2 regions of the Phycicoccus sp. genome follow, and region 2 is predicted to be linked to the other one. Evidence: predicted binding sites of a transcription regulator. Region 2 holds the regulator's gene; the other holds the start of a gene.

Region 1 (14,116 bases), on a different contig from region 2:
CCGACGCCCGGGTCGTCCGTTCGGCCGACCTCCGCGCGCCCTGGAAGAGGCGGGAACCGAAAAACGTTTCCGGGCTGTCGGACCCCTCCGGCAGACTTCTCCCGGCACCGTCGCCACCCCGCTCGCCCGGGCCCGCGACGTGCCGGACCCACCGGCGCGGACCCCCGCCCAGACCACCCGACATGGAGCCCACGTGTCAGCAGCAGCACCCGCCCCCGCGGCACCCCCGGAGTACCCCGAGAAGATCGACGCCGCCGTCCTCAAGATCGCCGGCGTCGTCGTCCTCGGGGCGATCATGTCCATCCTCGACATCACCGTCGTCAACGTCGCCCTGCGCACCCTCCAGGTCGACTTCGCCAAGGACGGCGTCCCGCTCGACTACTCGACCGTCGCGTGGACCGTCACCGGCTACACGCTCGCGCTGGCCACGGTCATCCCGCTCACCGGGTGGGCCGCCGACCGGTTCGGCACCAAGCGCCTGTACATGCTCGCCGTCGGCCTCTTCACCGCCGGCTCGGTCCTCTGCGCCACGTCCACGAGCATCGAGATGCTCGTCGGCTTCCGGGTCCTCCAGGGCCTCGGCGGCGGCATGCTCATGCCGCTCGGCATGACGATCATGACCCGCGCGGCGGGCCCGAAGCGGATGGGCCGGCTCATGGCCGTCCTCGGCATCCCGATGCTGCTCGGCCCGATCTTCGGCCCGATCCTCGGCGGCTGGCTCATCGACCACTACAGCTGGCACTGGATCTTCCTCATCAACCTGCCGATCGGCATCGTCGCCCTCGGCTACGCCTGGTTCGCGCTCGCCGCCGACCGCCCGCACCCGTCCGAGACCCTGGACTGGCGGGGCGTGCTCATGATGAGCCCCGGCCTCGCGCTCTTCCTCTACGGCGTGTCGTCCATCCCGGGCGAGGGCGGCATCGGGCACACCAAGGTGCTCCTGCCCGGCCTCGTCGGCCTCGCGCTCATCGTCGCGTTCGTCGCGTACAGCTTCCGGCCGGCGCACCCGCTGCTCGACTTCCGGCTGTTCCGCAACCGCAACCTCACGGTCGCCATCATCACGATGTTCATCTTCGCCGCGTCGTTCTTCGGCGGCCTGCTGCTCATCCCGCAGTTCCTCCAGCAGGTGCAGGGCGAGACCCCGCTGTCGGCCGGCTGGCTGATGGCCCCCCAGGGTCTCGGCGCGATGCTGACGATGCCGGTCGCCGGCGCCCTCGTCGACCGCTTCCCGGTCGGCCGGATCGTGCCGTTCGGGCTGCTCCTCATCACCGGCGGGATGTTCGCGCTGACCCAGATCGAGGCCGACTCCTCGCACTGGGGCTACCTCATCCCGATCCTCTTCGTCATGGGTCTCGGCATGGGCGGCACGATGATGCCGATCATGACCTCGGCGCTCAAGACGCTGACCCACCACGAGGTCGCCCGCGGCACGACGCTGCTCAACATCACCCAGCAGATCGCCAGCTCGGTCGGTGTCGCGACCTTCTCGGTCATCCTCACCAACGCGTTCAAGGACCGTCCGCTCGTCGGGCAGGCCGGGCAGTACTTCGAGGCGGTCCAGACCAAGGGCCCGGAGGCGGCCCAGGGTCTCGTCGCGCAGCTGCCGCTCGTCGGCCAGTTCCTGTCGCAGGCCGGGTCCGACCCGCAGGCCGCCGTCGCGGCCCTCGGGGCGAAGGTCGCCGACCTCGCGGCCGGGGCCTACGCGCACACCTTCTGGTTCGCGGCCGGCTTCGTCACCCTGACGCTCGTCTCGGCGGCCTTCCTGCCGCGCAAGCACGAGGAGTCGCACCTCCTCGACGACGGCGCCGACCTCGACGAGGTGGCCCCGCCGGCGATGCTGCACTGAGGCACCCCACCTCGACCGCACCCGATGCCGGTCCCGCGGCCCACGCACCAGCGTGGCCCCCGCGGGGCCGGCATCGGCCATGCTGGGGGGCGTGCGACCCGGGACCCACAACGCGATCACCGACGTCGACGGCGTGCTCGTCGGCCAGACCACCCGTGACGAGCCGGGCTGGCTGACCGGGGTCACCGTCGTCGTGCCGCCACCGGGAACGGTCGGCGGCGTGGACGTGCGCGGCGGCGGGCCGGGCACCCGCGAGACCGACCTGCTCGACCCGGCGAACGCCGTCGACGCGGTCGACGCCGTCGTCCTCTCGGGCGGCAGTGCCTTCGGGCTGGGGACCGCCGACGGGGTCGCGGACGCCGCGTGGGCCGCCGGAGCGGGCTGGCCGGTCGGACCGGGCGCCGACGAACGGGTCCCGATCGTGCCCGCCGCGATCCTGTTCGACCTCGGACGCGCTGGGACGTGGCGCCACCATCCCGGCCCCGCCGACGGCGCGTCGGCGTACGCGGTGGCGGCCGGCGGCCCGGTCGTCGTCGGCGCGGTCGGCGCCGGGACCGGGGCCAGCGCCGGCGGGCTGCGCGGCGGGGTCGGCACCGCGTCGGCGGTCCTCGGCTCGGGGACGGTCGTCGGGGCCCTCGTCGTCGTCAACGCCGTCGGGTCACCGGTGGCCGCCGACGGCTCGCTGCTCGGCGCCGCCTGGGGCCTGCCCGGTGAGTTCGACGAACTGCCCCACCCCGCCCCCGGTGCCGCGGACCACTGGCGGGCCGCTCGGCTCGCCGAGGCCGAGGCCCTGCGCGCCGGCCGGGCCACGACCCTCGCCGTCGTCGCCACCGACGCGAGCCTCACCAAGGCCGGCTGCCGGCGGCTCGCGACCGTGGCCCACGACGGCATGGCGCGGGCGCTCAGCCCGGTGCACACCGCCTTCGACGGCGACGTGGTCTTCTCCCTGGCCACCGGCGCCGGCCCGTCCCCCGGACCGTTCGACCTCCTCGAGCTGCACGACGCGGCCGCCGGGTGCGTCACCAGGGCGATCGTCCACGCACTCGTCGCGGCGGAGTCGGTCGACCGCTCGGCCGAGGGCGGGATGCTCGCCACCTCGTGGCGCGACGCCCTCACCGCCGGCTGACCTCGTCCGCCCGCCGACCCCGTACGCCCGCCGATCCCGGAGCACCCGAGGCGGCTCGTCCCGGTCAGCCGAGCCGGGTGGCGAGGAGCGCGGCGAGCCGGTTCATCTGCTGCACGTGGGCCGAGTCGCCGTCGGTCTGCACGACGGCCGGGCCCTCCCCCACGGTGATGATGGCGACCGCGTAGCCGCCGACGATCCCCATCTGCCGGGTCTCGGAGTCCGGTGTCAGCCAGCCGCCCTTGAACGAGCTCGCGCCGATCGTCCCCAGCCCCCACCGGTGCTGCGGGATCGGGTGCATCTGCCCGAGCAGCCACGCGCTGGCGGCGGGGCTGACGACCTTCCCGGCGGCCAGCGCGGCCATGAACCGCACCTGCTCGCGCGGACTCCAGGACATCGCGCCCTGCGACCGGTCCGGCGCGCTCGTCGTGGTGTCGCCGATCGAGCGGAGCACCGCGGTGATGGCCGCACCGGGGCTGCCGGGGATCCGGTCGCGGATCGCGACGACCGCGTCACCGTCGCTGCGGGTCAGGGCGGCGGCGATGAGGCTGCGGTCGCCGCTCGGGATCCTCGCGGGGTCGCCGCCGACGACCGTGTCGAGGTACGCCGCGACGACGAGCACCTTCGAGGTGGACCACGCCTTGAACCGGGACACCGACCCCTCCGAGCGCACCGCCGACGGGTTCGAGAGGGGGGCCCAGACGATCTGGTTCCGCGTGCTGCCGGCGATGCTCGTCAGCCCGCCGGTGCCGGTCCCGGGCGCCGGGGCGCCACCCGCGGCGGGCGGCGGCTCGGCCACCGGGCTCACGAGGTCACCCGCCGTGGGCGTCGGCCGCGGGGACGGGGTCGGGGCGCGGTCCGGGAGCACCGGGCCGGTGGCCACTGCCGAGCGCGTCGGTCCCGCCTCGACGGCACCGGACCCGCAACCGCCGAGCAGGGCGGCCGCGAGCAGCGGCAGGAGGAGGACGACGCGACGCACGCGGCAGACCCTACGTGCGCCTCGGCCGCGGGTCGACCCGGCGAGGTCAGCCCTTGGACGAGTAGTTCGGCGCCTCGACGATGCCGGTGATGTCGTGCGGGTGCGACTCGCGCAGGCCCGCCGTGGTGATCCGGATGAACCGTCCGCGCGCCTTGAGCTCGGGGACGGTACGCGAGCCGACGTAGAACATCGACTGGTGCAGGCCGCCGACGAGCTGGTGCACGACGGCACCGACCGGTCCGCGGTACGCGACCTGACCCTCGATGCCCTCGGGGACGATCTTGTCGTCGGAGGTGACGTCGGCCTGGAAGTAGCGGTCCTTGGAGTAGGACTTCTTCCCGCGCGAGCTCATCGCCCCGAGCGAGCCCATGCCGCGGTAGGCCTTGAACTGCTTGCCGTTGATGAAGACGAGCTCGCCCGGGCTCTCCTCGCAGCCGGCGAGCAGCGAGCCGACCATCACGGTGTCGGCGCCGGCGACGAGCGCCTTGGCGATGTCGCCGGAGTACTGGAGGCCGCCGTCGCCGATGAGCGGGACGCCGGCGGGGCCGCAGGCCAGCGAGGCCTGGTGGATGGCGGTGACCTGCGGGACGCCGACGCCCGCGACCACGCGGGTCGTGCAGATCGAGCCCGGCCCGACCCCCACCTTGACGGCGTCGACCCCGGCGTCGACGAGCGCCTGAGCCCCGGCGCGCGTCGCCACGTTGCCGCCGATGACCTGCACGTGCCGCAGGGCGGGGTCCTTCTTGACCCGCTCGACCATCTCGAGGAGCAGCCGGGCGTGGCCGTGCGCGGTGTCGACGACGAGCACGTCGACCCCGGCCTCCACGAGGGTCGTCGCGCGCTCCCACGCCTCACCGAAGTAGCCGACGGCGGCGCCGACGAGCAGCCGGCCCGCGGAATCCTTGCTCGCGTGCGGGAACTGCTCGGACTTCACGAAGTCCTTGACGGTGATGAGCCCGCGCAGGCGGCCCTCGTCGTCGACGATCGGCAGCCGCTCGCGCTTGTGCTGGCGCAGCAGGCGGGTCGCCTCGGCGTGGCCGATGCCCACGTGCCCGGTGATGAGCGGCATCGGGGTCATCACGTCACGCACGAGCGTGTGCCCCCACTCGGCGACCGGGGTGAAGCGCAGGTCGCGGTTGGTGACGATGCCGAGGAGGTGGTCGCCCGGGTCGACGACCGGCAGGCCGGAGACGCGGTAGCGGCCGCAGATCTCGTCGAGCTCCTCGAGGGTGGCGTCCGGGCCGATGGTCACCGGGTTGGGGATCATCCCGGTCTGGGTCCGCTTGACGAGGTCGACCTGGTAGGCCTGGTCCTCGATCGAGAGGTTGCGGTGCAGGATGCCGAGGCCGCCGTGCCGGGCCATCGCGATGGCCATCCGGGCCTCGGTGACGGTGTCCATCGCCGCCGAGACCAGGGGGACCCGCAGCGAGATCTCCCGGGTCAGCCGCGAGGTGGTGTCGACCTCGCTCGGGATGACGTCGGTCTCGCCCGGCTGCAGCAGCACGTCGTCGTAGGTGAGGCCGAGCTCGGCGAACGGGCCGGACTGCACCGGCTCGGCCGAGGCCGCCGGCACCAGGGGTGCGTCGGCGGAGGGTCGCGGGTCCTCGCGACCGGGGAGGTCGGTGGTGGCGCTGGTCTCGTCGAGTCCGAGGCTCATCGCCCGATTCTACGGCCCCGGCCCGGAGTCACCGAATGCGGCCCGCAGGCTGCCCCGACGCCGTGGGTGGCGCCGTGTCGGCCCCTCGGACGAGGGCGCATCCACCGATCGGACGAGCTCGAGGGTCCTTCTCCCCCAACCCTTGACCAAAGCCTTACCCGACGCTTGCCCCACCTGTGGAAAACCGCCCATAGCGTTGCACCTGCCGTCGCCGAGGAGCGTCGGCGCGGTGTTGCGTGGAGGTGGACATGGCCGAGATCACCCGGCTTCCCGGCCCTGTGGCCGACCTGTGGGACTGGCAGCTGGACGGCGCGTGCCGTCGGGTCGGCCCAGAGGTGTTCTTCCACCCCGAGGGTGAGCGGGGCAGCAAGCGCCACCGCCGCGCCACCGCCGCGAAGGAGATCTGCCTGGGCTGCCCGGTCATCGAGCAGTGCCGGGAGCACGCCCTCGCCGTCCGGGAGCCCTACGGGGTCTGGGGCGGGCTCACCGAGGACGAACGAGAGAGTGTCTACGCGCGCCAGCGCCACCTGGCGTCCTGAGGGACGCCGCACGAACAGGTTCCCGCCCACGCGGGAACCCGCCGGCCCTCCGGGGGGCCGGTGAGGGCGGCGGCGGACCGTGGGGGCGAGAGCCCACGGTCCGCCGCCCCCGCCGACCGCGGGTCGCGTCGTGGGGGCGAGAGCCCACGACGCGCCCGCGGTTTCTCGTCGCCGGGGCCGGCACCCGCCGCGTAGCCTGAGCCGCGTGAGCGACGACCTGGAGGTGCCGATCCGCGACGAGTCGATCCGGCTCGGCCAGCTGCTCAAGTTGAGCGGGCTGGTCGACGACGGCGCGACCGCCCGCGAGGTCATCGAGCGGGGCCTGGTGTCGGTCAACGGCGAGGTCGACACCCGTCGCGGCCGGCAGGTGCGCGTCGGCGACGTCGTCGCCCTCGACGGCGGCGGGAGCCTGCGCGTCACCCCGGGCTCCTGAACGCCCGAGCGCTCCCCTCCTCCTCGACTCATTGCCCGGAACCCACCTCGAGGCGCCCGTGTCGGGCCGCTCGAGGTGGGTCAGGCGCAATCAGTCGGGATGCTCGGCGCAGAGCCAGTCGACGCCGGCGGCCACGTGCAGCGCCGTGGTGTCGAGCAGTGGCACCGCGGCGTCCCCGTCGTGCAGGAGCAGGCCGATCTCGGTGCATCCGAGGACGACCGCGTCCGCGCCGTCGGCGACCAGCCGTCCGACGACCTCGAAGTAGGACTCGCGCGACTCCGGCCGGACGACGTCGTGGACGAGCTCGTCGTAGATGACGCGATGGACGAGAACGCGGTCCGCGGCGTCCGGGACGAGCACCTCGAGGCCTCGTGCCTCCAGCCGCTCGCGGTAGAACTCCTGCTCCATCGTGAACCGCGTGGCGAGCAGCCCCACCCGGCGGTGCCCGCCGGCCAGCAGGGCGTCGGCCGTGGGGTCGGCGATGTGCATCAGCGGGATGCCGGCCGCTGCCTCCACCTCGCCGGCGACCGTGTGCATCGTGTTCGTCGCGAGGAGCAGCGCCTCCGCTCCCCCGGCCGCCAGACCGCGGGCGGCCGCACCGAGGATACGGGCCGTGTCGTCCCAGTCGCCGGCGTGCTGCGCCTCGGCCACCGGGGCGAAGTCGACCGAGTGCAGCAGCAGGCGGGCCGAGTGCAGCCCCCCGAGCCGCGTCGCCACGCCGACGTTGAGGCCCCGGTAGTACGCCTCGGTCGAGGTCCAGCTCATCCCGCCGAGGACACCGAGCAGCCGCATCCCCCGACCCTACGACCCGACCCACCCGACTTCTTGCGAATCTCCCACCGTCGAGCGCGTCCTGAGCCGTCCCAGAGGTGGGTTTTCCGCAAGAAGTCGCCGTGAGGTGGGACGGACGACGCCGCCCGGCCCCCTGACGGGGACCGGGCGGCGTGCGGGTCGTGCGAGGAGAGCAGGCTCAGTGGCCGTGCCCGTGGCCGTGGCCACCACCGGCGGCGGCCGGCTCCTCCTCCTTCTTCTCGACGACGAGGGTGTCGGTGGTCAGGACCATCGAGGCGATCGAGGCCGCGTTGCGCAGCGCCGAACGGGTCACCTTGACCGGGTCGATGACGCCGGCCTTGACGAGGTCCTCGTACTCGCCGGTCGCGGCGTTGAGGCCCTGGCCCGCGGCGAGCTCGGAGACCTTCGCGACGGCGACGTAGCCCTGCAGGCCGGCGTTCTCGGCGATCCAGCGCAGCGGCTCGGCCGCGGCCTTGCGCACGATGTTCGCGCCGACGAGCTCGTCGCCCTCGAGGGACAGCCCGTCGAGCGCGGCCACGGCCTGGATGAGCGCGGAGCCACCGCCGGAGACGATGCCCTCCTCGATCGCGGCACGGGTCGCGGAGATGGCGTCCTCGATGCGGTGCTTCTTCTCCTTGAGCTCGACCTCGGTGTGCGCGCCGACCTTGATGACGCAGACGCCGCCGGCCAGCTTGGCGAGACGCTCCTGGAGCTTCTCACGGTCCCAGTCGGAGTCGGTGCGCTCGATCTCCTGCTTGATCTGCGCGACGCGGCCCTCGACGTCGGCGGACTCACCGGCGCCGTCGATGATGACCGTCGAGTCCTTGGTGACGACGACGCGGCGGGCCTGGCCCAGCGTCTCGAGCCCGACCTGGTCGAGCTTGAGGCCGACCTCCTCGGCGACGACCTGGCCGCCGGTGAGGACCGCCATGTCCTGGAGCATCGCCTTGCGGCGGTCGCCGAAGCCCGGCGCCTTGACCGCGACGACGTTGAAGGTGCCGCGCATCTTGTTGACCACGAGCGTCGAGAGGGCCTCGCCGTCGACGTCCTCGGCGATGATGACGAGCGGCTTGCCCGACTGGACGACCTTCTCGAGGACCGGCAGGACGTCGGCGATGGCCGAGATCTTGCCCTGGTTGATGAGGACGTAGGCGTCCTCGACGACGGCCTCCATCCGCTCCGGGTCGGAGACGAAGTACGGGGAGATGTAGCCCTTGTCGAACTGCATGCCCTCGGTGAACTCGAGCTCGGTGGAGGCGGTCGAGGACTCCTCGACGGTGATGACGCCGTCCTTGCCGACCTTGTCGAACGCGTCGGCGATGATCGAGCCGATCTCCTGGTCCTGGGCGGAGAGCGAGGCGACCTGGGCGATCTCGTCCTTGGACTCGATCTCGCGGGCGGTCTCGAGCAGGCGGGCGGAGACGGCCTCGACGGCCTGGTCCATCCCGCGCTTGAGCCCCGAGGGGGCGGCGCCGGCCGCGACGTTGCGCAGGCCCTCCTTGACCATCGCCTGGGCGAGGACCGTCGCGGTCGTCGTCCCGTCACCGGCGATGTCGTTGGTCTTGGTCGCGACCTCCTTGGCGAGCTGCGCGCCGAGGTTCTCGTAGGCGTCCTCGAGCTCGACCTCACGGGCGATGGTCACGCCGTCGTTCGTGATGGTCGGGGCGCCCCACTTCTTGTCGATGACGACGTTGCGGCCCTTGGGGCCGAGCGTCACCTTGACGGCGTTGGCGAGGGCGTCGACGCCCCGCTCGAGCGCCTTGCGGGCGGAGTCGTTGAACTCCAGTTCCTTGGCCATGGGTGTCCTTTGCTGGGGTGACGGGCGGCGCGGTGGCGCCCGGCCCGTCGCGTGGGTCTTACGGGGATGCCGGACGCGCCCCGGCGGCACGAGGCCGCCGGGACGCGCTCACGGGGTCAGCGGTGGTGCTCAGCCGACGACGGCGAGCACGTCACGGGCGGAGAGGATGAGGTACTCCTCACCGCCGTGCTTGATCTCGGTGCCGCCGTACTTGCTGAAGATGACGCGGTCGCCGACCTGGACGTCGAGCGGGACGCGGTTGCCCTTGTCGTCGATGCGACCCGGGCCGACGGCGAGGACCTCGCCCTCCTGGGGCTTCTCCTTCGCGGTGTCCGGGATGACCAGACCCGAAGCAGTGGTCTGCTCGGCCTCGAGGCTCTTGATGACGATGCGGTCCTCGAGCGGCTTGATGGAAACCGACACGGTGTGCTCCTCCCCTGTGGGATGAGTCGAAGTGGACGGGGACTGCGCGGTCCGGGCCGGGCTCGCCGTCGCGGGGGTCGAGATCGAACCGGGTGCGCTGGCACTCACCGTCGGTGAGTGCCAATGAGGCAAATCTAGGCCGCGCTTTAGCACTCGGTCAACTCGAGTGCCAGCCGCGCCGCCGGCGGCGGTCCGTGCCCGGGTCGGGTCGGGGCTCACAGGGTCGCGGTCACCATCGGATGGCAGGATGTGCGGCCGTGGACGTCGGCATCGTGCGAGCGCTGGGATCGCCCGACGGCAAGGAGCTCCTGCGCTCCCTCCCGCCGTACGACCCGGCCGCCGTCTTCGCCCTCCAGGAGCGGCTGCGCCGCGAGGGCCACTCCCCGGACTTCGTCGCCGCCCTGCTCACCCAGCAGCGCCTCCAGTCGCGCGCCGTCGCGAAGTTCGGCGAGTTCGCCCGCGACATGCTCTACACCCCGGACGGCCTCGAGCAGGCCTCCCGCCTCGAGGTCGCCGCGACCCACGCCGGCCGCTACTACAACGCGAGCCTCGCGACGGTCCACGACCTCGGGTGCGGCATCGGCAGCGACGCCGTCGCGATGTCCGCCCTCGGCGTCACCGTGCACGGGGTCGACATCGACCCGGTGACGGCGGCGGTCGCCGACACCAACCTGCGGCCGTGGCCGGACTCCCGCGCCCGGGAGGGGTACGCCGAGGAGTTCGAGGCGCCGCGCGACCCGCTGCGCTCCCGCGTCGGGGTGTGGCTCGACCCGGCCCGCCGGGTGCCGGGCCGGACCGGACGACACGGGCGGATCAAGCGGGTCTTCCGGCTCGACGAGATCCGCCCGAGCTGGCAGTTCGTCCTCCAGGTGGCGACCGCCGTGCCGGCCACCGGGGCCAAGCTCTCCCCGTCGATGCCGCACGACGCCATCCCGCTCGGCACCGAGGCGCAGTGGACGAGCTACGGCGGGGACGTGCTCGAGTGCGCGGTCTGGTGGGGACCGCTCGCCCACCGGCCCGGCCGCAGCGCCCGCATCCTCATGCCCGGGCGCTCCCCGGTCGAGGTCGACGAGACGATGGCCGAGCCCGACCCGCCGGTCGCCGAGGGTCCGGGGTCGATCGGGGCCTGGCTCTACGAGCCGGACCGCGCCGTCACCCAGGCGGGCCTGCTCGGTGCGGTGACCGGCGCGACGCTCGGGGTCGAGGTCGACCGCGGCCTCGGGTACGTCCTGTCCGAGGCGGAGGTCGACCTCCCGTTCGCCCGCCGCTACGCGGTGCGCGAGTCGATGCCGTTCACCGTCAAGACGCTGCGGGCCTGGCTGGCCCAGCACGGCATCACCGGGCTCACCGTCAAGAAGCGCGGCGTCCGGCTCGACGACGACGAGCTGCGCCGCCAGCTGAAGATCGGCCGTCGGGCCGGCGACGGCGCGCAGGCGACGGTCGTCCTCACCCGGGTGGCCGGCCAGCAGACGGCCATCGTCGTCGACCCGGTGCCCGTCGCCGAGGCCCCCGCCACCACCTGACCGCCCCGACCGCCGGCGCTACCGACCCCGCCCACACCCGACTTCTTGCGAATCGCCCACCGTCCGGGCCTCCCGGAGCCCCCGAGGAGGTGGGTTCTTCGCAAGAAGTCGGGTCACCCGGGTGGCGCCGTGGCGTCAGGGGCCGACGAGGTCGCGGGCGCCGAGGACCTCGGCCGGGATGCCGAACGCCTCGACGAGCTCGAGCGCCACCGGCCGCAGCCGGCGCAGCAGGGCGGACACCTCACGGGTGATCGCCTTCGAGCGCGGCGCCGAGAGCCGGCCGTGCTCGAGGAACCAGCCACGGTCGGCCTCGATCGTCGTCAGGGCGTGGAGGTCGCACAGCGCGGTCAGCACGTCGCGGTCCGGCCCCGCCGGCAACGCCCGGACCCGCGCGACGAACGCCTCGAGGACGAGCCGCTCGACGTGCGAGCGCGCGGCCGAGATGACGTGGTCCTGCACCTCGCCGAACACCTCGCCGGCCGGGCGGCCGGCATCCACCCCGGCCTTGAGCCGCCGGGCGACCCCGGAGATCTGGTGCTCCTCGCGGAAGCGCAGCATCGCCAGCTGGTAGTCGGGGTCGAGCAGCCCGGCCTCCTGGTCCCAGCCGTCGCGGCCGCCGGGCAGGACGTCGCGGATCCGCTCGAACAGCTGGTGCGCGGCGGTGCGCTCGACGAGCGTCTCCACCGCGAGCGACGCGACGAAGCGGACCATCCCGCGCTGGTCGAGGTCCTCGAACTCCGAGGAGTAGTCGGTGAGCAGGCCCTTGGCCACCAGCTGGAGGAGGACGTGGTTGTCGCCCTCGAAGGTCGTGAAGACGTCCGTGTCGGCCTTGAGCGCGGCGAACCGGTTGGCCGCGAGGTAGCCGGCCCCGCCGCACGCCTCACGGCACTCCTGGATGGCCTCGCTCGCGTGCCAGGTCGCGAGCGCCTTCGTGCCGGCGGCCCGTGACTCCAGCGCGCGGCGGGACCGCTCGTCGGCCTCGGGGGTGTCCGGGGAGAACACCGCGTGCAGCTGCCGGGCCACCTCCTCCTGCGCCGCGCTCAGGGCGTAGGCCCGGGCGACGAGCGGCAGGAGGCGGCGCTGGTGCATCCCGTAGTCGAGGAGGAGGGTCTCCTGCTCGCCGCCGGGCGCCTCGAACTGGCGCCGGCGCAGGGCGTACCGGACGGCGATCTCGAGGGCGACCTTGGAGGCCCCGACCGCCCCGCCGCCGACGCTGACCCGGCCCTGGACGAGGGTGCCGAGCATCGTGAAGAAGCGTCGGTCGGGGTTCTCGATGCTCGAGCGGTAGGTGCCGTCCGGGTCGATCGTGGCGAACCGGTCGAGGAGGTTCTCGCGCGGGACGCGGACATCGTCGAACCACAGCCGTCCGTTGTCGACGCCCTCGAGCCCGAGCTTGGCCCCGCAGTCCTCGACGCGGACGCCGGGCAGCACCTCGCCGTCGCGGCGCAGCGGGACGAGGACCGCGTGCACCCCGTGCCGCTCGCCACCGACCTCGAGCTGGGCGAAGACGACGGCGAGCTCGCCGTCCTGCGCAGCGCCCCCGATGTAGTCCTTGCGCGCGGCGTCGTCCGGCGTGCGGACGACGATCTCGTCCGTCGCCGGGTCGTAGGTGGCCGTCGTGCCGAGGGCCTGGACGTTGCTCCCGTGGCCGGTCTCGGTCATCGCGAAGCAGCCGAGCAGGCGCCCGGAGAGGACGTCCGGGAGGTAGCGCTCGTGGTGGGCCCGGGTGCCGAGCTGGAGCAGGGCACCGCCGAAGAGACCGAACTGCACGCCCGACTTCACGAGGACCGAGAGGTCCCCGTACGCGAGCGTCTCGAACGAGGCGATCGAGGCCCCGATGTCCCCGCCACCGCCGAACTCACGCGGGAAGCCGTGGGCGGCCTGACCCCGCGCCCCGATCTCGACGACGAGGTCGCGCACCCGCCGGCGCAGCTCGTCGCGCGGGAGGTCGACCCGCTCGTCGAGGAGACCGGCGTGCTCGGTCAGGGCGGCACGGACCTCGTCGCGCACCGCGGCGTACGGCCCGTCGAGGAAGGCCCGCAGGCCGGCGACGTCGGCGACGAGGGGCGGCGGGGTCCCGGGGGTGGAGTCGGCGGTCCGGACGGCGTCGGTGGCAGCCATCAGGTCACGATGGCACGGTCCGGGGCTGCGTGGGCGGCTGCGCCGCGGAGAGGTTACTCACAGGTAGGGATCTGGCTGCGCTCCCTCCCGGCGCACCGCGTCGGCGCCCGCGGCCAGGGCGGCGGCGAGCGCGGCGTCGCGCTCGTCACCCCGGGCCAGCGCCGCGGCGAGGGCACCGCAGAACGCGTCGCCGGCGCCGGTCGTGTCGACCACCTCGTCGGCCGGGACGGCATGGGCCGGCGCCGTCACGCCGTCCCACGAGGCGCCGTTCGCGCCGAAGGTGACGAGGAGGGAGGCCGGCTGGGCGCCGGCCTCGGCGAGCGCCTGCATCTCGTGCTCGTTGGCGACGACGGGGTCGGCGAGGGCGACGACGTCCGGGGGCAGCGAGGCCCACGGGGCGACGTTGAGGACCACCCGGGCGCCGCGGCCGGCCGCGCGACGGGCCGCCGTGCAGACGACGGCGAACGGCACCTCGAGCTGGAGGACGAGGACGTCGCCGGGGCCGAGGGCGTCGACCGCCGCGACCTCGCGCTCGTCGAGGGCGTGGTTGGCGCCGGGGACGACGACGATCGAGTTCTCCGCGTCCGCCGACACCTGGATGAGCGCGTGCCCCGTCTCGACCCCCTCGACGACGCGCACCGCCGAGACGTCGACGCCCCGAGCGGCCAGCCGCTCGCGGTAGGCCGCACCCCCGTCGTCGTCTCCCACGCACCCGGCCATCGCGACGTCCGCCCCGGCCGCGGCGGCGGCCACCGCCTGGTTGGCCCCCTTGCCGCCCGCGAGGCGTCGCAGCCCCTCGCCGAGCACGGTCTCCCCGGGCCGCGGGTGGCGCTCCACCCGGGTCACCAGGTCGACGTTGAGCGAGCCGAGGACGAGGACGCG
Region 2 (14,116 bases):
GGCGACCGTCGGGCAGAGGACGATGTCGCCGAGCACGCCCTCCTCCGGCGGCGCGCCGTCGCGCCCCGGGCGCAGCTCGTCCATCGGGAAGCTCATGACGTCGGTGGGACCGGGCAGGTCCATCCACTGCACGTGGAGGGTCTCCATCGCCGGCTCGTCGACGAGGCGGAGGCAGAGGTCGGCCTGCGGGTGCACGCGCATCTGCTCGAGGACGTACCGGGCGCAGGCGACCAGCTCGAGCTCGTCGACCTCGACCTCCGTCTCGTTGAGGACGTCGATGCTCACGAGCCCGGCCGGTCCTGGTGCTCGGTGCGGCGCGCCGGCGGGCGGACGGGGCCCCGGCGGGGCCCCTTCTGCTGGACCGCGTCCCAGCGGCCGTAGGCGTCGACGATGTCCCCGACGAGACGGTGCCGGACGACGTCGGTGGCAGTGAGCTCGGCGAAGTGGACGTCGTCGATGCCACCGAGGATGTCGCGCACGATGCGCAGCCCGCTCTGCGTGCCACCCGGCAGGTCGACCTGGGTGACGTCGCCGGTGACGACCATCTTCGAGCCGAAGCCGAGCCGGGTGAGGAACATCTTCATCTGCTCGGCCGAGGTGTTCTGCGCCTCGTCGAGAATGATGAACGCGTCGTTCAGGGTCCTCCCGCGCATGTAGGCCAGCGGCGCGACCTCGACCGTGCCGGAGGCCATGAGCCGCGGGATGGAGTCGGGGTCGACCATGTCGTGCAGCGCGTCGTAGAGCGGCCGCAGGTAGGGGTCGATCTTGTCGTTGAGCGTGCCGGGCAGGAAGCCGAGCCTCTCCCCCGCCTCGACCGCCGGCCGGGTGAGGATGATCCGGTTGACCTGCTTGGCCTGCAGCGCCGCGACCGCCTTGGCCATCGCGAGGTAGGTCTTCCCGGTGCCGGCCGGGCCGATGCCGAACACGATCGTGTTCTCGTCGATGGCGTCGACGTAGCGCTTCTGGTTGAGGGTCTTGGGCCGGATGGTGCGCCCGCGGTTGGAGACGATGTTCATCGTCAGCACGTCGGCGGGGCGCTCGACGGTCTGCGCCCGGAGCATCTGGATGGAGCGCTCGACGGCGTCGCGGTTGAGCGGCTGGCCGCCGTCGATGACGTCGAGCAGCTCGTCGAGGAGGCGCTCGACGAGGGCGACCTCGGCGCTCGGCCCGGCGATGTGGAACTCGTTGCCGCGCACGTGCAGCTCGACCTGCGGGAACTGGCGCTCCATCGTGCGCAGCAGCTCGTCGCGCGGGCCGAGGAGGGTGACCATCTGCACGTCGGCGGGGATCGTCACCGTGTGCTGCGGCACGTGCGGGTGGCTCTGGGTGGAGCCGGGCGTGGTCGCGGGCTCGTCGGTATGGGCGTCGCTCATCGTGGGCCCAGTCTACGGGCCGGGGGCCTGCCGGTTCACCCGGGAACCGGGCCGTTCGGAGCCCTGCTCAGCCGGGCGGCCAGGTGAGGTCGCGGCCGCCCACGACGTGGAGGTGGCAGTGGAAGACCGACTGCTGGGCGGCCGCACCCGTGTTGGCGACGAGCCGGAACCCCGCGAGCCCCTCGTCGGCGGCGACCCGCGCGGCCAGCCCGACCGCGTCGGCCAGCTCCTCCGGCGAGGCCAGCGCGAGCGACCCGACGTCCGGGACGTGCCGCCGGGGCACGACGAGGACGTGCGTGGGGGCCTGCGGCTGGAGGTCGCGGAAGGCCAGCGACGTCTCGGTCTCGGCGACGACGTCGGCGGGGACCTCCCCCACGACGATCCGGCAGAAGATGCAGTCCGCGCTCGTGTCCGTCATGCGACCGACCCTAGGGGCCCTCGCCCACCCGCGCACCGTTGCGCTCGCGCGCTGTCGGTGGCCCGCGGTGGGATGGGGTGCATCCGAGGACGGGAGAGGGTCGATGGCGGTGCGGTGGACGATGACCGTGGACTGCGCGGACGCGCGACGGGTGGCGGCCTTCTGGCGCGAGGCGCTCGGCTACGTCGAGGCGCCGCCGACGACCGGTTTCGCCACCTGGGAGGAGTGGTTCGGGGCCTTCGAGGTGCCCGAGGACGAGTGGGACGACGGCGCCTCCATCGTCGACCCCGAGGGCGTCGGTCCGCAGATCACCTTCCTGAAGGTCCCGGAGCCCAAGACGGCCAAGAACCGGCTGCACCTCGACCTCCAGGTCAGTGGCGGGCGGGCCCGACCGGCCGACGAGCGGCGGGCGGCCATCACGGCGACGGTCGAGCGGCTGCTCGCGGCCGGTGGGGCGGTCCTCGCCGAGCACGAGGCCGGGGGCCACCTCGACCACGTCGTCCTGGCCGACCCCGAGGGCAACGAGCTGTGCGTCGTCTGACCGCTCACACGTCGATGGCGAGCCGCACCGTGACGACGTCGCCGAGGGCGACGGCCTCGCGCCGCCGGACGGCGACCTTGAGCGGCAGCAGGTACCCGCCGTCCTTCGGGAAGAGCGAGGTCGTGAAGTCCCTGCGGCCGAGCCGGCCGGAGACCGGGATGCACCCCCACCCGTAGGTCGCCAGCCGCGCCACCTCGTGGACGCGCTCCGCCTCGGCCTCGGGCAGCGCGACGAAGTGGTGCGGTGCGGGACCGCGCCACTCGACGACCTCGCCGGAGAACTCGAGCTCCACGGCGCACACCCTAGGCGGCGGCGACGACACCGGCCGGCGTGTCAACCGACCTCCCCCGCCGCGCGTCTTGGGGGCGTGACAATGGCTGCCGTGGACCGGCGCAGCGACGCGGACCTCGCGATCGGCGAGCTGTACGCGGCGCACGCGCGCGGCCTGGTGCGCCTCGCCTGGCTGCTCCTCCACGACGAGCAGGAGGCCGAGGAGGTCGTCCAGGACGCCTTCGTGGCCGCCCACCGCCGGTGGTCGCGGCTGCGCGACGAGGCGGCGGGGGCCGCCTACGTCCGGCGCGCGGTGGTCAACGGGGCGCGCTCCGCGCTGCGCCGGCGCGGTGTGCGCGAGCGGTACGTCGCGGTCCTCGCGGCCGAGCGGGCGGCCGCCCCACCCGGGCCGGACGAGCAGGCCGTGGCCGCCGAGGAGCACGACGAGCTCGTCCGCGCGCTGACCCACCTGCCGCAGCGCCAGCGAGAGGTGCTCGTGCTGCGCTACTACCTCGACCTGCCGGAGGCCGAGATCGCCGAGGCGCTCGGCATCTCGCCCGGGTCGGTCAAGACGCACGCCCACCGCGGCCTCGCCGCGCTGCGGGCGGGACGGGAGCGGTGATGGACCCCATGTCGACCTCGCGCGAGGAGGAGCGGCTGCGCAGCGCGCTCCGGCACCGGGCCTCCCTCGTCGACCCCCCCGACCTTCTCGAGGACGTCCTCGAGGCCGCCGGGCACCGGCCGCGCCGCTGGGTGCCGCTGCTCGCCGCCGCGGCCGTCGCCGCCGTCGTCGGCGGCGCGTGGCTGGCCCACCTGCCGCACTCCGACGAGGCGCCGGTCCCCGCCGGACCGACCGCCTCCGCCACCCCGACCTCCCCCGCCCCCACGGCGACGACCTCGCCGACGACGAGCCCCTCCCCCAGCGCCACCACCACGTCGGCGCCGGCCACCGCCCTCGCGGCCCTCCCGGTCTACCTCGTCGCCCCGAACGACCCCGCGCTGCGGCGGTACCGCCTCTACCGCGAGTGGCTCAACGCGCCCGGCGTGACGCGTGACGCCACGCCGACCGCCCGCGCCGAGGCGGCGGTCGCCCTCGCCCTCGCCGGCCAGGCGCCGCACGCCGACGGCTACGTGCGGTCGTGGGGCGGAGTCCGGCTGGTGGCCGTGGCCCTCGCACCGTCGGGGATCACGGTCACGCTCAGCGGTGCCGGACCGACCGGGTTCAGTGCGGACGTGGAGCGGGTCAGCGTCCAGCAGCTCGTCTGGACCGTCCAGGCCGCTGCGGGGTCGAGCGCACCGGTGCGTTTCGTGCTCGCCGACGGCGCCACCGAGCTCTTCCCCGGGCTCCCGACGAGCCGCACCTACGACCGACCCGCGGCCCGTACCGACTACGGCGCCGACCTCGCGTCCCTCTGGGTGACCTCCCCGACGCGGGCGCAGGTGCTGCCGGCCGGTCCCGTGACCGCGCGCGGCGAGGCCTCCGCGTTCGAGGCGACCTTCCGCTGGGAGCTGCTGCGCGACGGTGCCGTCCTGCGCTCGGGCTCGGTGATGGCGAGCATCGGCGCGCCGGACCGCGGGACGTGGTCGCTGTCGCTCGGCCGTCTCGGCGCGGGCTCGTACGTCCTCCACCTCGTGGAGGACAGCATGGCCGACGGCACGACCGTCGTGGCCGAGACGAGCCAGCCCTTCACGGTCCGCTGAGCGGAGCCGTCAGCGCCAGCGCGACGCCGCGCTGAGCACCGCGAGGGCGGCCGGGCCGGCGCTCGAGGCGCGCAGCACGGTGGGCCCGAGCCGCACGCTGCGCGCGCCCGCCGCCTCGAGCGCCGCGACCTCCTCGGGCGCGATGCCGCCCTCCGGTCCGACGACGACGAGCACGTCCCCGGACTCCGGCAGCCGGACGGCCGCCAGCGGCGCGTCGGCGTCCTCGTGGAGGACGAGCACGAGGGCGCCGCCGCGGGCCCGCGCCACGAGGTCGGGCGTCGTCGCCGTCGGGGCGAGCACCGGCCGACGGGTGCGGCGCGACTGCTTGGTCGCGGCCACGAGGACGGCGTCCCACTTGCCGCGTGCCTTCTCGCCGCGCTCTCCCCGCCACTGGACGATGCTGCGGGCCGCCTGCCACGGCACGACCTCGTCGACCCCGCACTCGGTCGCCGCCTCGACCGCCTGGTCGTCGCGGTCGCCCTTGGCGAGCGCCTGGACGAGGACGAACCGCGGAGACGGCTCGGGCTCGTGCCGCACGGTGTCCACGCGCAGGTCGAGGACGTCGCGACCGACCTCGACCACCTCGCCCTCGACCGAGCGGCCGAGCCCGTCGGCGAGGACGAGCCGCTCCCCGACCCGGGTGCGGCGCACCGCGACCGCGTGCCGGCCCTCGGCGCCGTCCAGGCGCACGAGCGCCCCCGGCCGGGTGCCGGCCAGCGAGCCCTCGGGCACGAGGTGGACGGGCAGGGTCATCGTGCCGGGAGGTCAGCGGGCCTTGAAGGCGTCGCGGAGCTTGCCGAACAGGCCACCCTCCGCCGGATTGGCCACCCGCCCCTGCGGGCGCTCCTCGCCGCGGGCCACCGCGAGCCGGCGGAGCAGCTCCTCCTGCTCGTCGTCGAGCCGGGTCGGCGTCTGCACGGCGGTGTGCACGACGACGTCGCCGCGCCCGCCACCGCGCAGGTGGGTGACGCCGAGGCCGCGCAGCGTGATGGTGTCGCCGGACTGCGTACCGCGGCGCACGTCGAGCTCCTGCGGCCCGTCGAAGGTGTCGAGCGAGAGGGAGGCGCCGAGCGCGGCCGCCGTCATCGGCAGCTCGATGCTGGCGTGGAGGTCGTCGCCACGGCGCTGGAAGACCGGGTGCCGGCGCACGGCCACCTCGACGTAGAGGTCACCGGCCGGGCCTGCGCCCGGGCCGACCTCGCCCTCACCGGCCAGCTGGATGCGGGTGCCGGTGTCGACGCCCGCCGGGACCTTGAGGGTGAGGGTGCGGCGGGTCCGGACCCGGCCGTCGCCGCTGCACTCGTAGCAGGGGTCGGTGATGATCTGGCCGAAGCCCTGGCAGGTCATGCACGGACGGGTGGTCATCACCTGGCCGAGGAAGCTGCGCTGCACCTGACGGATCTCGCCGCGGCCCTCGCAGACGTCGCAGGTGCGCGCGCCGGTCCCGGGCTGGCGGCCGTCGCCGTGGCAGGTCGAGCAGGCCACCGCGGTGTCGATGGTCAGCTCCTTCTCGCCACCGAACACGGCGTCCCCGAGGTCGATGTCGAGCCGAACCAGCGCGTCCTGGCCGCGGGTGGTCCGCGAGCGCGGGCCGGCGGCGGCGCCCGGCCCGGCCCCGCCGAAGAACGCGTCCATGATGTCGCTGAAGGAGAAGCCCTGCCCGAAGCTCGCCGCGCCGTTCGAGTACGGGTCGGCCCCCATGTCGTACTGCCGGCGCTTGTCGGCGTCGGAGAGCACGTCGTAGGCCTGCGAGACCTTCTTGAACTGCTCCTCGGCCTCCGGCCCCGGGTTGACGTCCGGGTGCAGCCGGCGGGCGGCCCGCCGGTAGGCGCGCTTGATGTCCTCGGGGCTCGCGTCGCGGGCGACGCCGAGGTCGGCGTAGTAGTCGTTCACGGGTGGGGGGTCCTCCGTGGTCGTGGGTGGCGGGTCGCTCGCGTCAGTCCGCGAGGATCCGGGAGACGTACGTGGCGACGGCGCGCACCGCGGCCATCGTCGACGGGTAGTCCATGCGGGTCGGGCCGACGACCCCGAGGCCGGCGACGAGGTCGGCGCCGGAGCCGTAGCCGGTCGTCACCATCGAGGTGGACTGCAGCCCGGCGTAGGGGTTCTCGTGCCCGATGCGCACCGCGAGGGTGCCGCCCTGCTCGGCGACGGTGCCGAGCAGCTTGAGGAGGACGACGTGCTCCTCCAGCGACTCGAGCACCGGGCCGATGCTCGAGGTGAAGTCCGCGCCGGCCCGTGCGAGGTTGGCCGTGCCGGCGAGGACGACCCGCTCCTCCCGCTCCTCGACGAGGGAGTCCTGGAGCGAGGAGACGACGGCGCGCACGACGTCGCGGTCCTCCGGGTCGAACCGCTCGGGCACCGAGGACAGCTCGGCGCCGGCGTCGGCGAGCGTGCGCCCGGTGGTCGCCGTGTTCAGCTCGGTGCGCAGGGCCGCGAGGGTGCGCTCACCGTCGTCGGTGCCCAGGTCGGCACCGACGTCGATGACCCGCTGCTCGACCCGCCCGGTCGTCGTGATGAGGACGACGAGCAGCCGCGAGCCGCCGATCGGCACCAGCTCGACGTGCCGGACCGAGGAGCGCGACAGCGACGGGTACTGGACGACGGCGACCTGGCGGGTCAGCGACGCGAGGAGGCGCACCGTGCGGTCGACGACGTCGTCGAGGTCGACGGCGCCCTCGAGGAAGTGCGCGATGGCCCGCTGCTCGGCGCCGGTCATCGGCTTGATCTGGGAGAGCCGGTCGACGAACAGCCGGTAGCCGGCGTCGGTCGGCACCCGCCCGGCGCTCGTGTGCGGGGCCGCGATGAGCCCCTCCTCCTCGAGCGCGGCCATGTCGTTGCGGACGGTCGCGGCCGAGACCCCGAGGTGGTGGCGCTCGAGCAGCGCCTTGGAGCCGACCGGCTCGGACGTGTGGACGTAGTCCTGGACGATGGCGCGCAGCACGCGCAGCCGCCGGTCCTCGCTCATCGGGTGCACCTCCGCTGCGCTCGTCGGATCGGGCGGGCGGCGGGGTTGGCACTCTCGCCGTCCGAGTGCCAATCCTACGTCGACTCCGGGCGCGGCGCGAAAGCCGGGAGCACGGACCGCGTGCCGCTCCCCGCCCGCGATGCCTCCCCCGGCTAGCCTCGCCGCCGTGGTGGACAGGTACGGCTCCGACGTGCTCTCCGGCGACTGGCGGCGTCCCGCGCGCGGCCGGTCGGTCGAGCTGCCCGCCGAGCCCGGCACGGTCGTCGAGGACGTCGAGACCGGCTGGTGCGGGGCGGTCGTCCGCGTCGAGAAGGCCGGTGGCCTCCACGTCGTGCACCTCGAGGACCGGCGCGGCCGGGTCAAGGGCTTCCGGCTCGGCCCGGGCTTCCTCGTCGACGGCTCGCCGGTCACCCTCGTCCCGCCGCGGGACGCGGAGTCGCGCCGGCTGGAGACCGCCCGGGCGGCCGGGTCGCGGACGGCGAGCGGGTCGGTGGCGGTCCGCGGGCAGCGCGCCCGGGTCGCCGCGGGCTCGCGGATCTTCGTCGAGGGCAAGCACGACGCCGAGCTCGTCGAGAAGGTGTGGGGTGACGACCTGCGGGTCGAGGGCGTCGTCGTCGAGATGCTCGACGGCGTCGACGACCTCGCCGGGGCCATCCGTGACTTCGCGCCCGGCCCCGGGCGACGGATGGGCGTGCTCGTCGACCACCTCGTCCCCGGCACCAAGGAGTGGCGGGTCGTCGAGGAGGCGCGAGCCCTGCGCCCGTGGTCCGAGCACGTGCTCGTCGTCGGGCACCCCTATGTCGACGTGTGGCAGTCCGTGCGCCCCGGGCGGCTCGGGATGGACGCCTGGCCGGTGGTCCCGCGGGGCACCTCGTGGAAGCACGGCATCGCCGCCCACCTCGGCTGGCCGCACGAGACCCAGGCCGACATGGCGCGGGCGTGGCGGCGCATCCTCGCGTCGGTGGGTTCGTGGACCGACCTCGAGCCCGAGCTGCTCGGACGGGTCGAGGAGCTCATCGACTTCGTGACCGCCCCGGCCTAGCGACTTCCGCCGACCTCGCGCGCCGCGGCGACGGCGACCGCGAGCCAGTCCCGCAGGACGGCCTCGTCCGCCAGGACCTCGAGGGAGACCTCGACCCAGCCCCGGCTCGCGCGGCCGGCCATCCGCATCGGCTCGGCCCCCGGCCGGGCGACGAGCTCGGGGAAGCGGTCCGGACCGGTGCGCACGAGCAGCCCCCGCGGGCTGAGCGAACAGGCGAGCGCGCCCTCGACCATGAAGCCGACGCCGCCGAACATCCGCTTCTCCTCGGCGGGCGGGAGCACCGCACGCACCCGGTCGACGAGCTCCATGGGGCCCAGTCTGGCCGCGCGCGGCCGGCTCGCCTAGGGGTCGGCCCTGAACCGACCCCGAAGCCGTCCCCGACATGCCCCCGGAACCCCGTGCGTCCGCCCCGCGTCGGGTGTTCGATGGGACCAGACCCACTCCAAGGAGGAGAGATGAGCGAGAACACCCCTCGCGACGACGCCCCGCAGGGCACCCCCGAGCCCCCGCCCGCCCCCGAGGCCCCGGCCGTGTCCGAGCAGGCCCCGCCACCGCCGCCGGGCGCCCAGTACGCGGCTCCCGAGCAGCAGTACGCGGCACCGCAGTACCAGCAGTCGCAGTACCAGCAGCCCCAGTACCAGCAGCCCTACCCCGCCCCGGCCGCGCCGACCCCGATCTCCCCGCAGGAGGAGAAGCAGTGGGCGATGCTCAGCCACGTCATCGGCGCGGTGGCGATGGTCGTCACCTCCGGCGTGCTCGGCTTCGTCGGCAGCCTGATCATCTACCTGCTGTACAAGGACCGCGGGCCGTTCGTCCGGGCGCACTCGGCGAACTCGCTGAACATCCAGATCACGACCGCCATCGGCGTCGTCATCTCGTTCGTGCTCATGCTCGTGCTCGTCGGCTTCGTGACGATCTTCGTCGTCGGCATCTGGGCGCTGGTCATGCACATCATCGGTGCGGTCAAGGCCAACAACGGCGAGTGGTGGGACCCGCCGCTGGTCCCGAAGTTCGTCCGCTGACCCGACGCGTGCGCCGGCTGCCGGTCCGTCAGGACCCGAGCAGCCGGCGCACGACCGTGTCGGCGAGCAGGCGGCCCCGCAGGGTGAGCACGGCCCGACGGTCGCGGACCGCCGCCGCACCCTCGAGCAGGCCGTCGGCGACCAACCCGGCGACGGCCGTGCGGCCCACGTCGTCGAGACGCGCGAGGTCCAGCCCCTCGCGCAGCCGCACCCCGAGGAGCACCTCCTCGTCCCGGCGCTGCTCGGCCGTCAGCACCTCCCGGCCGGCCGCCGGGGACTCCCCCGCCGCGAGCCGCGCCGCGTACACCCGCGGGTGCTTGACGTTCCACCAGCGCACCCCGCCGACGTGCCCGTGGGCGCCGGGCCCGACGCCCCACCACGCGTCGCCGCGCCAGTACCCCTCGTTGTGGCGGCAGCGGTCGGCCGGGGTCCGGGCCCAGTTGCTCACCTCGTACCAGTCGTAGCCGGCCGCCGCGAGGAGCGCGTCCGCGAGCTCGTACTTGTCGGCCTCGTCGTCGCCGGTCGGCGCGGGCAGCTCGCCGCGGGCGACCTGCCGCGCCATCCGGGTGCCCTCCTCGACGACGAGCGCGTAGGCCGAGACGTGGTCGGGCTCGAGGGCGAGCGCGGTCTCCAGGCTCGTGCGCCAGTCGTCGAGGGACTCCCCCGGCGTGCCGTAGATGAGGTCCAGGCTCGTCGCGAGGCCGGCGTCCCGGGCCGCCGCCACCGCCAGCCCGACGCGTGCCGGGTCGTGGGTGCGGTCGAGGGTGGCGAGCACGTGCGGGACCGCGCTCTGCATCCCGATGCTCACCCGGGTGAAGCCGCCGGCCGCGAGCTCGGCGAGCCCGGCGGGGGTCACCGAGTCGGGGTTGGCCTCGGTGGTCACCTCGGCGTCGTCGGCGAGTCCGAAGCGCTCGCGGACGCCGTCGAGCATCCGCACGAGGTCCGCCGGTGGGAGCAGCGTCGGGGTGCCACCGCCGACGAAGACCGTGGCGACCGGGGGCGCGGCGTCGCCGACGACCCGCGCCGCGAGGTCGAGCTCGGCCAGGGCGGTGTCCGCGAAGTCGGCCGTCGAGGCGCCCGGGCCGAGCTCGGTCAGCGTGTACGTGTTGAAGTCGCAGTACCCGCACCGCACCGAGCAGAACGGCACGTGGAGGTAGACGCCGAGCCGGCCCTCGGCGAGCCGGCCCTCGGCGAGCCGGTCCAGGGCGCCGGGCGGCAGCTCGCCGGAGGGCGGCGCGGGGTCGCCGTCGGGCAGTCGGGGCACCCCACCAGTCTCGCCGACGTCGTCCACCGGCCGCTCCCCCGCCCCCGGCCGGTCATCGGTCGCCTCCTACGATGACCGGATGCCGGAGCGCTGGATCGACCTCGACGGGCTCGCCAACATGCGCGACCTCGGCGGCCTGCCGACCCGTGACGGCGGCCGTGTCGTGCCGCGCCGGCTCATCCGCTCGGACAACCTCCAGGACCTCACCGAGGCCGACGTCGACCGCCTCGTCCGCGACCTCGGCGTCACCGACGTCGTCGACCTGCGCACCGAGACCGAGCTGCACCTCGAGGGCGACGGGCCGCTGCGCCGGGTCGAGAGCCTCACCCACCACCACCACTCGTTGCTGCCGCCGCGCCCGGCGGAGTCGGCCGACGACGTGGCCGCCCGGGCCCTCGCCCTGCCGCCCCCGGACCGTGTCGTCCGCGACGCCGACTTCTGGTCGACCCACTACCTCGGCTACCTCGCCAAGCGACCCGACTCCGTGTCCGCGGCGCTGCGGGCCGTGGCCGACGCGCGTGGCGCCGCGGTCGTGCACTGCGCCGCGGGCAAGGACCGCACCGGCACGGTCGTCGCGATGGCCCTCGACGTCGCCGGCGTCCCGCGCGAGGAGATCGTCGCCGACTACGTGCTGTCCGCCGAGCGCATCGAGCAGATCATCGAGCGCATCGCGCGCACCGACTCCCAGGGCCCGGCGCTCCGGGGCCAGGCGGTCGCCGACCAGACGCCGCGGGCGGAGACGATGACGACCATCCTCGAGGCCGTCGACGACGGCTGGGGTGGCGCGCCGGGCTGGCTGGGCGACCACGGCTGGAGCGCCGACGACGTCGAGCGCCTGCGGCTGCGGCTCACCCGTCCTTGACGGATGGCGTTCAGCGAGAGGGTCGTTCGCTCACGTAGATGGTGATCGTGCCCTCGACGACCACCGTGCCGTCGGTGCGCACGGCGCGCACCGACACGGGCACGTCCCCCGCGGCGCCGACCGCCCAGTCGGCCGAGGTCGTGTCGGCGGTGCACAGCAGGTCGGTGGTCGACTTCGCGAGGTAGCGGACCTCCATGCCCTTGGGGATCCACCGGTGGGTCGGCGGCGTCGTCGCCTCGGCGAGCAGGCCCATCGCCGCCTCGAGCCCGTTGCACACGGCGATGGCGTGCACCGTGCCGAGGTGGTTCTGCACGCCCCACCGCTTCGCGACGGTCAGGGCGGCGTGGTGCGGCCCCATCTCGCGCACCCGCGGGCGCACGGTGCGGAAGTACGGCGCCCTGAGGGCGAAGAGCGCCGAGAAGGCCTCCTTGCCGAGGGGGCGGGCGGCGAGACGGCGGTAGAGCGCAGCGGTGTCGGGCACGCCCCGGATGTTACCCGCCGGTAGCGACCGGCGCCGGTTAGCGTGAGGCAGGTGACCTCCCCGCTCCCCGGGCAGCCCGGGTTCGTCGTCCCCGCCCCGCAGGACCGGCCGCGGTTCGAGCGTCGCGCCGTCCGCGTCCTGCTCCAGGACGAGGACGAGCGGCTGCTGCTCATCCTCGACTCCGACCTCGGCCTCGACCCGGTCGCCCACTGGTGGTCGACCCCGGGCGGCGGCGTGGACCCGGGCGAGGCGGACGTGGAGGCGGCCGTCCGCGAGCTCGCCGAGGAGACCGGCCTCGTCGTCGCGGCGGGCGACGTCGACGGACCGCTGCTCGAGCGGATGGTCCTGCACGGCTTCAGCGACAAGGTCGTCGACCAGACCGAGGTGTTCTTCCGGGTACGGGTCCCCGCGTTCGAGGTCGACACCACCGGGCACACCGAGGAGGAGCGGCTCACCGTGGCCGACATCCGCTGGTGGGGCCTCGACGCCCTCGAGGCCACCGGCGACGAGGTGTGGCCGGCCGACCTGCGGGCCCTCGTCGAGCTGGCCGACGACCCCAGCCGGTGGGCCGACGCGCCGGTGCGGGCGCCCGGGGTCGACGAGTCGAGCCTGCCGGTCGACCCCCTCATCTGAGGGGGTACGCGGCCGCGCATCTGCGGGTACCGGTCCGACGGCCACCGACCGACGATGGACGTGACCCGTCGCCCGACGGGCGCCGACCGACCCCACGAGGCCGCGATGCCCGAGGTCCGCCTGTGCGGCACGACGACCGTGGTCACCCCCACGGGCGGGCTGACCGGCGATGCCCTCGGCGGCCCCCGGGCGCGCCGGCTGCTCGGCCGCCTGGCGCTCGTCGACGGCGCGCCGGTGCGCGAGCACGACCTCGTCGCCGACCTCGGGCCGATGGAGCGTCTCCGCGCCGACGCCGCCGCCCTCGCCGAGGCCCTCGACGAACCGGGTCTCGTCGTCGCCGACGAGTCGGGCTGGCGGCTGGCACCGGGCTGGGCCGTCGTCGACCACGTGGTCGCCCGGCGGCTGCTGGACCGGGCGGCCCGCACCGGACCGAGCACGACGCTCGCCCTCACCCTGCGGGCGCTGCGCTCGTTCGGCGGTGCGCTGCTCGCCAGCGAGGGGCAGGCGCCCTGGGCGGTCCGCGCCCGCGAGGCGCACGAGGCGGCCCTGCGCGACGCGCTCGTGCGCGCCGCCGCCGCGGCCACCGCCCTGCACGACCACGAGCTGGCGAACGACCTCCTCGCCCGCGTGCCGGGTGCGGGCGCGGTGGTCGCCGCCGCCCATCCCGCGCGCCCCGGGACGGGTGGCTCCGGCGGGGGCGACGGCGGGCTGCGGCTCCGCTCCACGATTCCCCTGACGCCGGCCGCACCCTCCCGCACACTGGTCCCGTGGCGGACGAGCAGGGTGCGCAGCGGTCGGACGTGGTCCGCGTGGTCGTCGTCGACGACCACCGCACCTTCACCGACCTCCTCGCCCGCGCGATAGACGCCGAGCCGGACCTCGTGTGCGTCGGGGCCGCGCACACCGTCGAGGACGGCCTCGCGCTCGTCGAGGCCGAGCGACCGGACGCGGTCGTCATGGACGTCAAGATCGGCAACGGGGACGGCCTGCACGCGACCGCCTCGCTCACCGCGCGGCTCCCGCAGGTGCGGGTGGTCGTCCTCACCGCGTTCGCCACCGAACCGCTGCTGCAGCGCGCCGTGGACGCCGGCGCCCGCGCCCTGCTCCCCAAGGACGGCTCGCTGGAGGACCTCCTCGGCGCGCTGCGCAGCGAGCAGGACGGGGACGGGTTCCACGTGCACCCCTCGCTGCTGCGCCGGCTGCTCGACGGGCGGCGCGACCGCTCAGCCGCGGTGTCGCTCACCGCGCGCGAGCGGCAGGTCCTCCAGCTGCTCGCCGAGGGGACGGACACGGCCGGCATCGCCCGGCGGCTGGGCATCTCCCGGCACACCTGTCGCGGCTACGTGTCCACCATCCTCGGCAAGCTCGGCGCGCACTCGCAGCTGGAGGCCGTCGCGCTGGCGACCCGCCGGGGCCTGCTCGATGGCCGCGACTGACCCGCCACCCCCGGTCCGCACCGGCGTGGTCGGCACGGCGGTCCGGCGCTTCGTCGCGCTGAGCGCGGTGGCGCTCGTCGTCCTCGGCGTCGGCGCGGTCGTGGT

Evidence for each region. The regulator HrcA, encoded in region 2, represses chaperone genes, less so after heat shock. The targets are predictions, from matches to a motif close to TTNGCACTCGNNNNNNNCGAGTGCNAA.
Region 1: a site for HrcA is predicted at 9,737-9,763, ahead of groES (co-chaperone GroES). Genes of this name have one in related genera too.

The regions. Positions count from the first base shown of each region.
Region 1 is NZ_DAOLAC010000001.1:129,612-143,727, reverse strand. It holds gene PKA89_RS00680 (DHA2 family efflux MFS transporter permease subunit) at 194-1,846, shown strand; gene PKA89_RS00675 (P1 family peptidase) at 1,938-2,972, shown strand; gene PKA89_RS00670 (serine hydrolase) at 3,037-3,948, opposite strand; gene guaB (IMP dehydrogenase) at 3,995-5,605, opposite strand; gene PKA89_RS00660 (WhiB family transcriptional regulator) at 5,854-6,144, shown strand; gene PKA89_RS00655 (RNA-binding S4 domain-containing protein) at 6,350-6,577, shown strand; gene PKA89_RS00650 (aspartate/glutamate racemase family protein) at 6,668-7,369, opposite strand; gene groL (chaperonin GroEL) at 7,548-9,167, opposite strand; gene groES (co-chaperone GroES) at 9,297-9,590, opposite strand; gene PKA89_RS00635 (class I SAM-dependent methyltransferase) at 9,848-11,113, shown strand; gene PKA89_RS00630 (acyl-CoA dehydrogenase) at 11,249-13,234, opposite strand; gene PKA89_RS00625 (PfkB family carbohydrate kinase) at 13,292-14,116, opposite strand, start outside.
Region 2 is NZ_DAOLAC010000041.1:4,958-19,073, reverse strand. It holds gene ybeY (rRNA maturation RNase YbeY) at 1-285, opposite strand, end outside; gene PKA89_RS17905 (PhoH family protein) at 282-1,373, opposite strand; gene PKA89_RS17900 (histidine triad nucleotide-binding protein) at 1,441-1,791, opposite strand; gene PKA89_RS17895 (VOC family protein) at 1,895-2,332, shown strand; gene PKA89_RS17890 (DUF1905 domain-containing protein) at 2,337-2,624, opposite strand; gene PKA89_RS17885 (SigE family RNA polymerase sigma factor) at 2,715-3,224, shown strand; gene PKA89_RS17880 (Gmad2 immunoglobulin-like domain-containing protein) at 3,224-4,303, shown strand; gene PKA89_RS17875 (16S rRNA (uracil(1498)-N(3))-methyltransferase) at 4,313-5,056, opposite strand; gene dnaJ (molecular chaperone DnaJ) at 5,069-6,196, opposite strand; gene hrcA (heat-inducible transcriptional repressor HrcA) at 6,240-7,271, opposite strand; gene PKA89_RS17860 (DUF3097 domain-containing protein) at 7,438-8,313, shown strand; gene PKA89_RS17855 (TfoX/Sxy family protein) at 8,310-8,621, opposite strand; gene PKA89_RS17850 (DUF4870 domain-containing protein) at 8,769-9,335, shown strand; gene hemW (radical SAM family heme chaperone HemW) at 9,364-10,599, opposite strand; gene PKA89_RS17840 (tyrosine-protein phosphatase) at 10,679-11,461, shown strand; gene PKA89_RS17835 (hotdog fold domain-containing protein) at 11,472-11,942, opposite strand; gene PKA89_RS17830 (NUDIX domain-containing protein) at 11,994-12,575, shown strand; gene PKA89_RS17825 (hypothetical protein) at 12,681-13,439, shown strand; gene PKA89_RS17820 (response regulator transcription factor) at 13,385-14,011, shown strand; gene PKA89_RS17815 (ATP-binding protein) at 13,998-14,116, shown strand, end outside.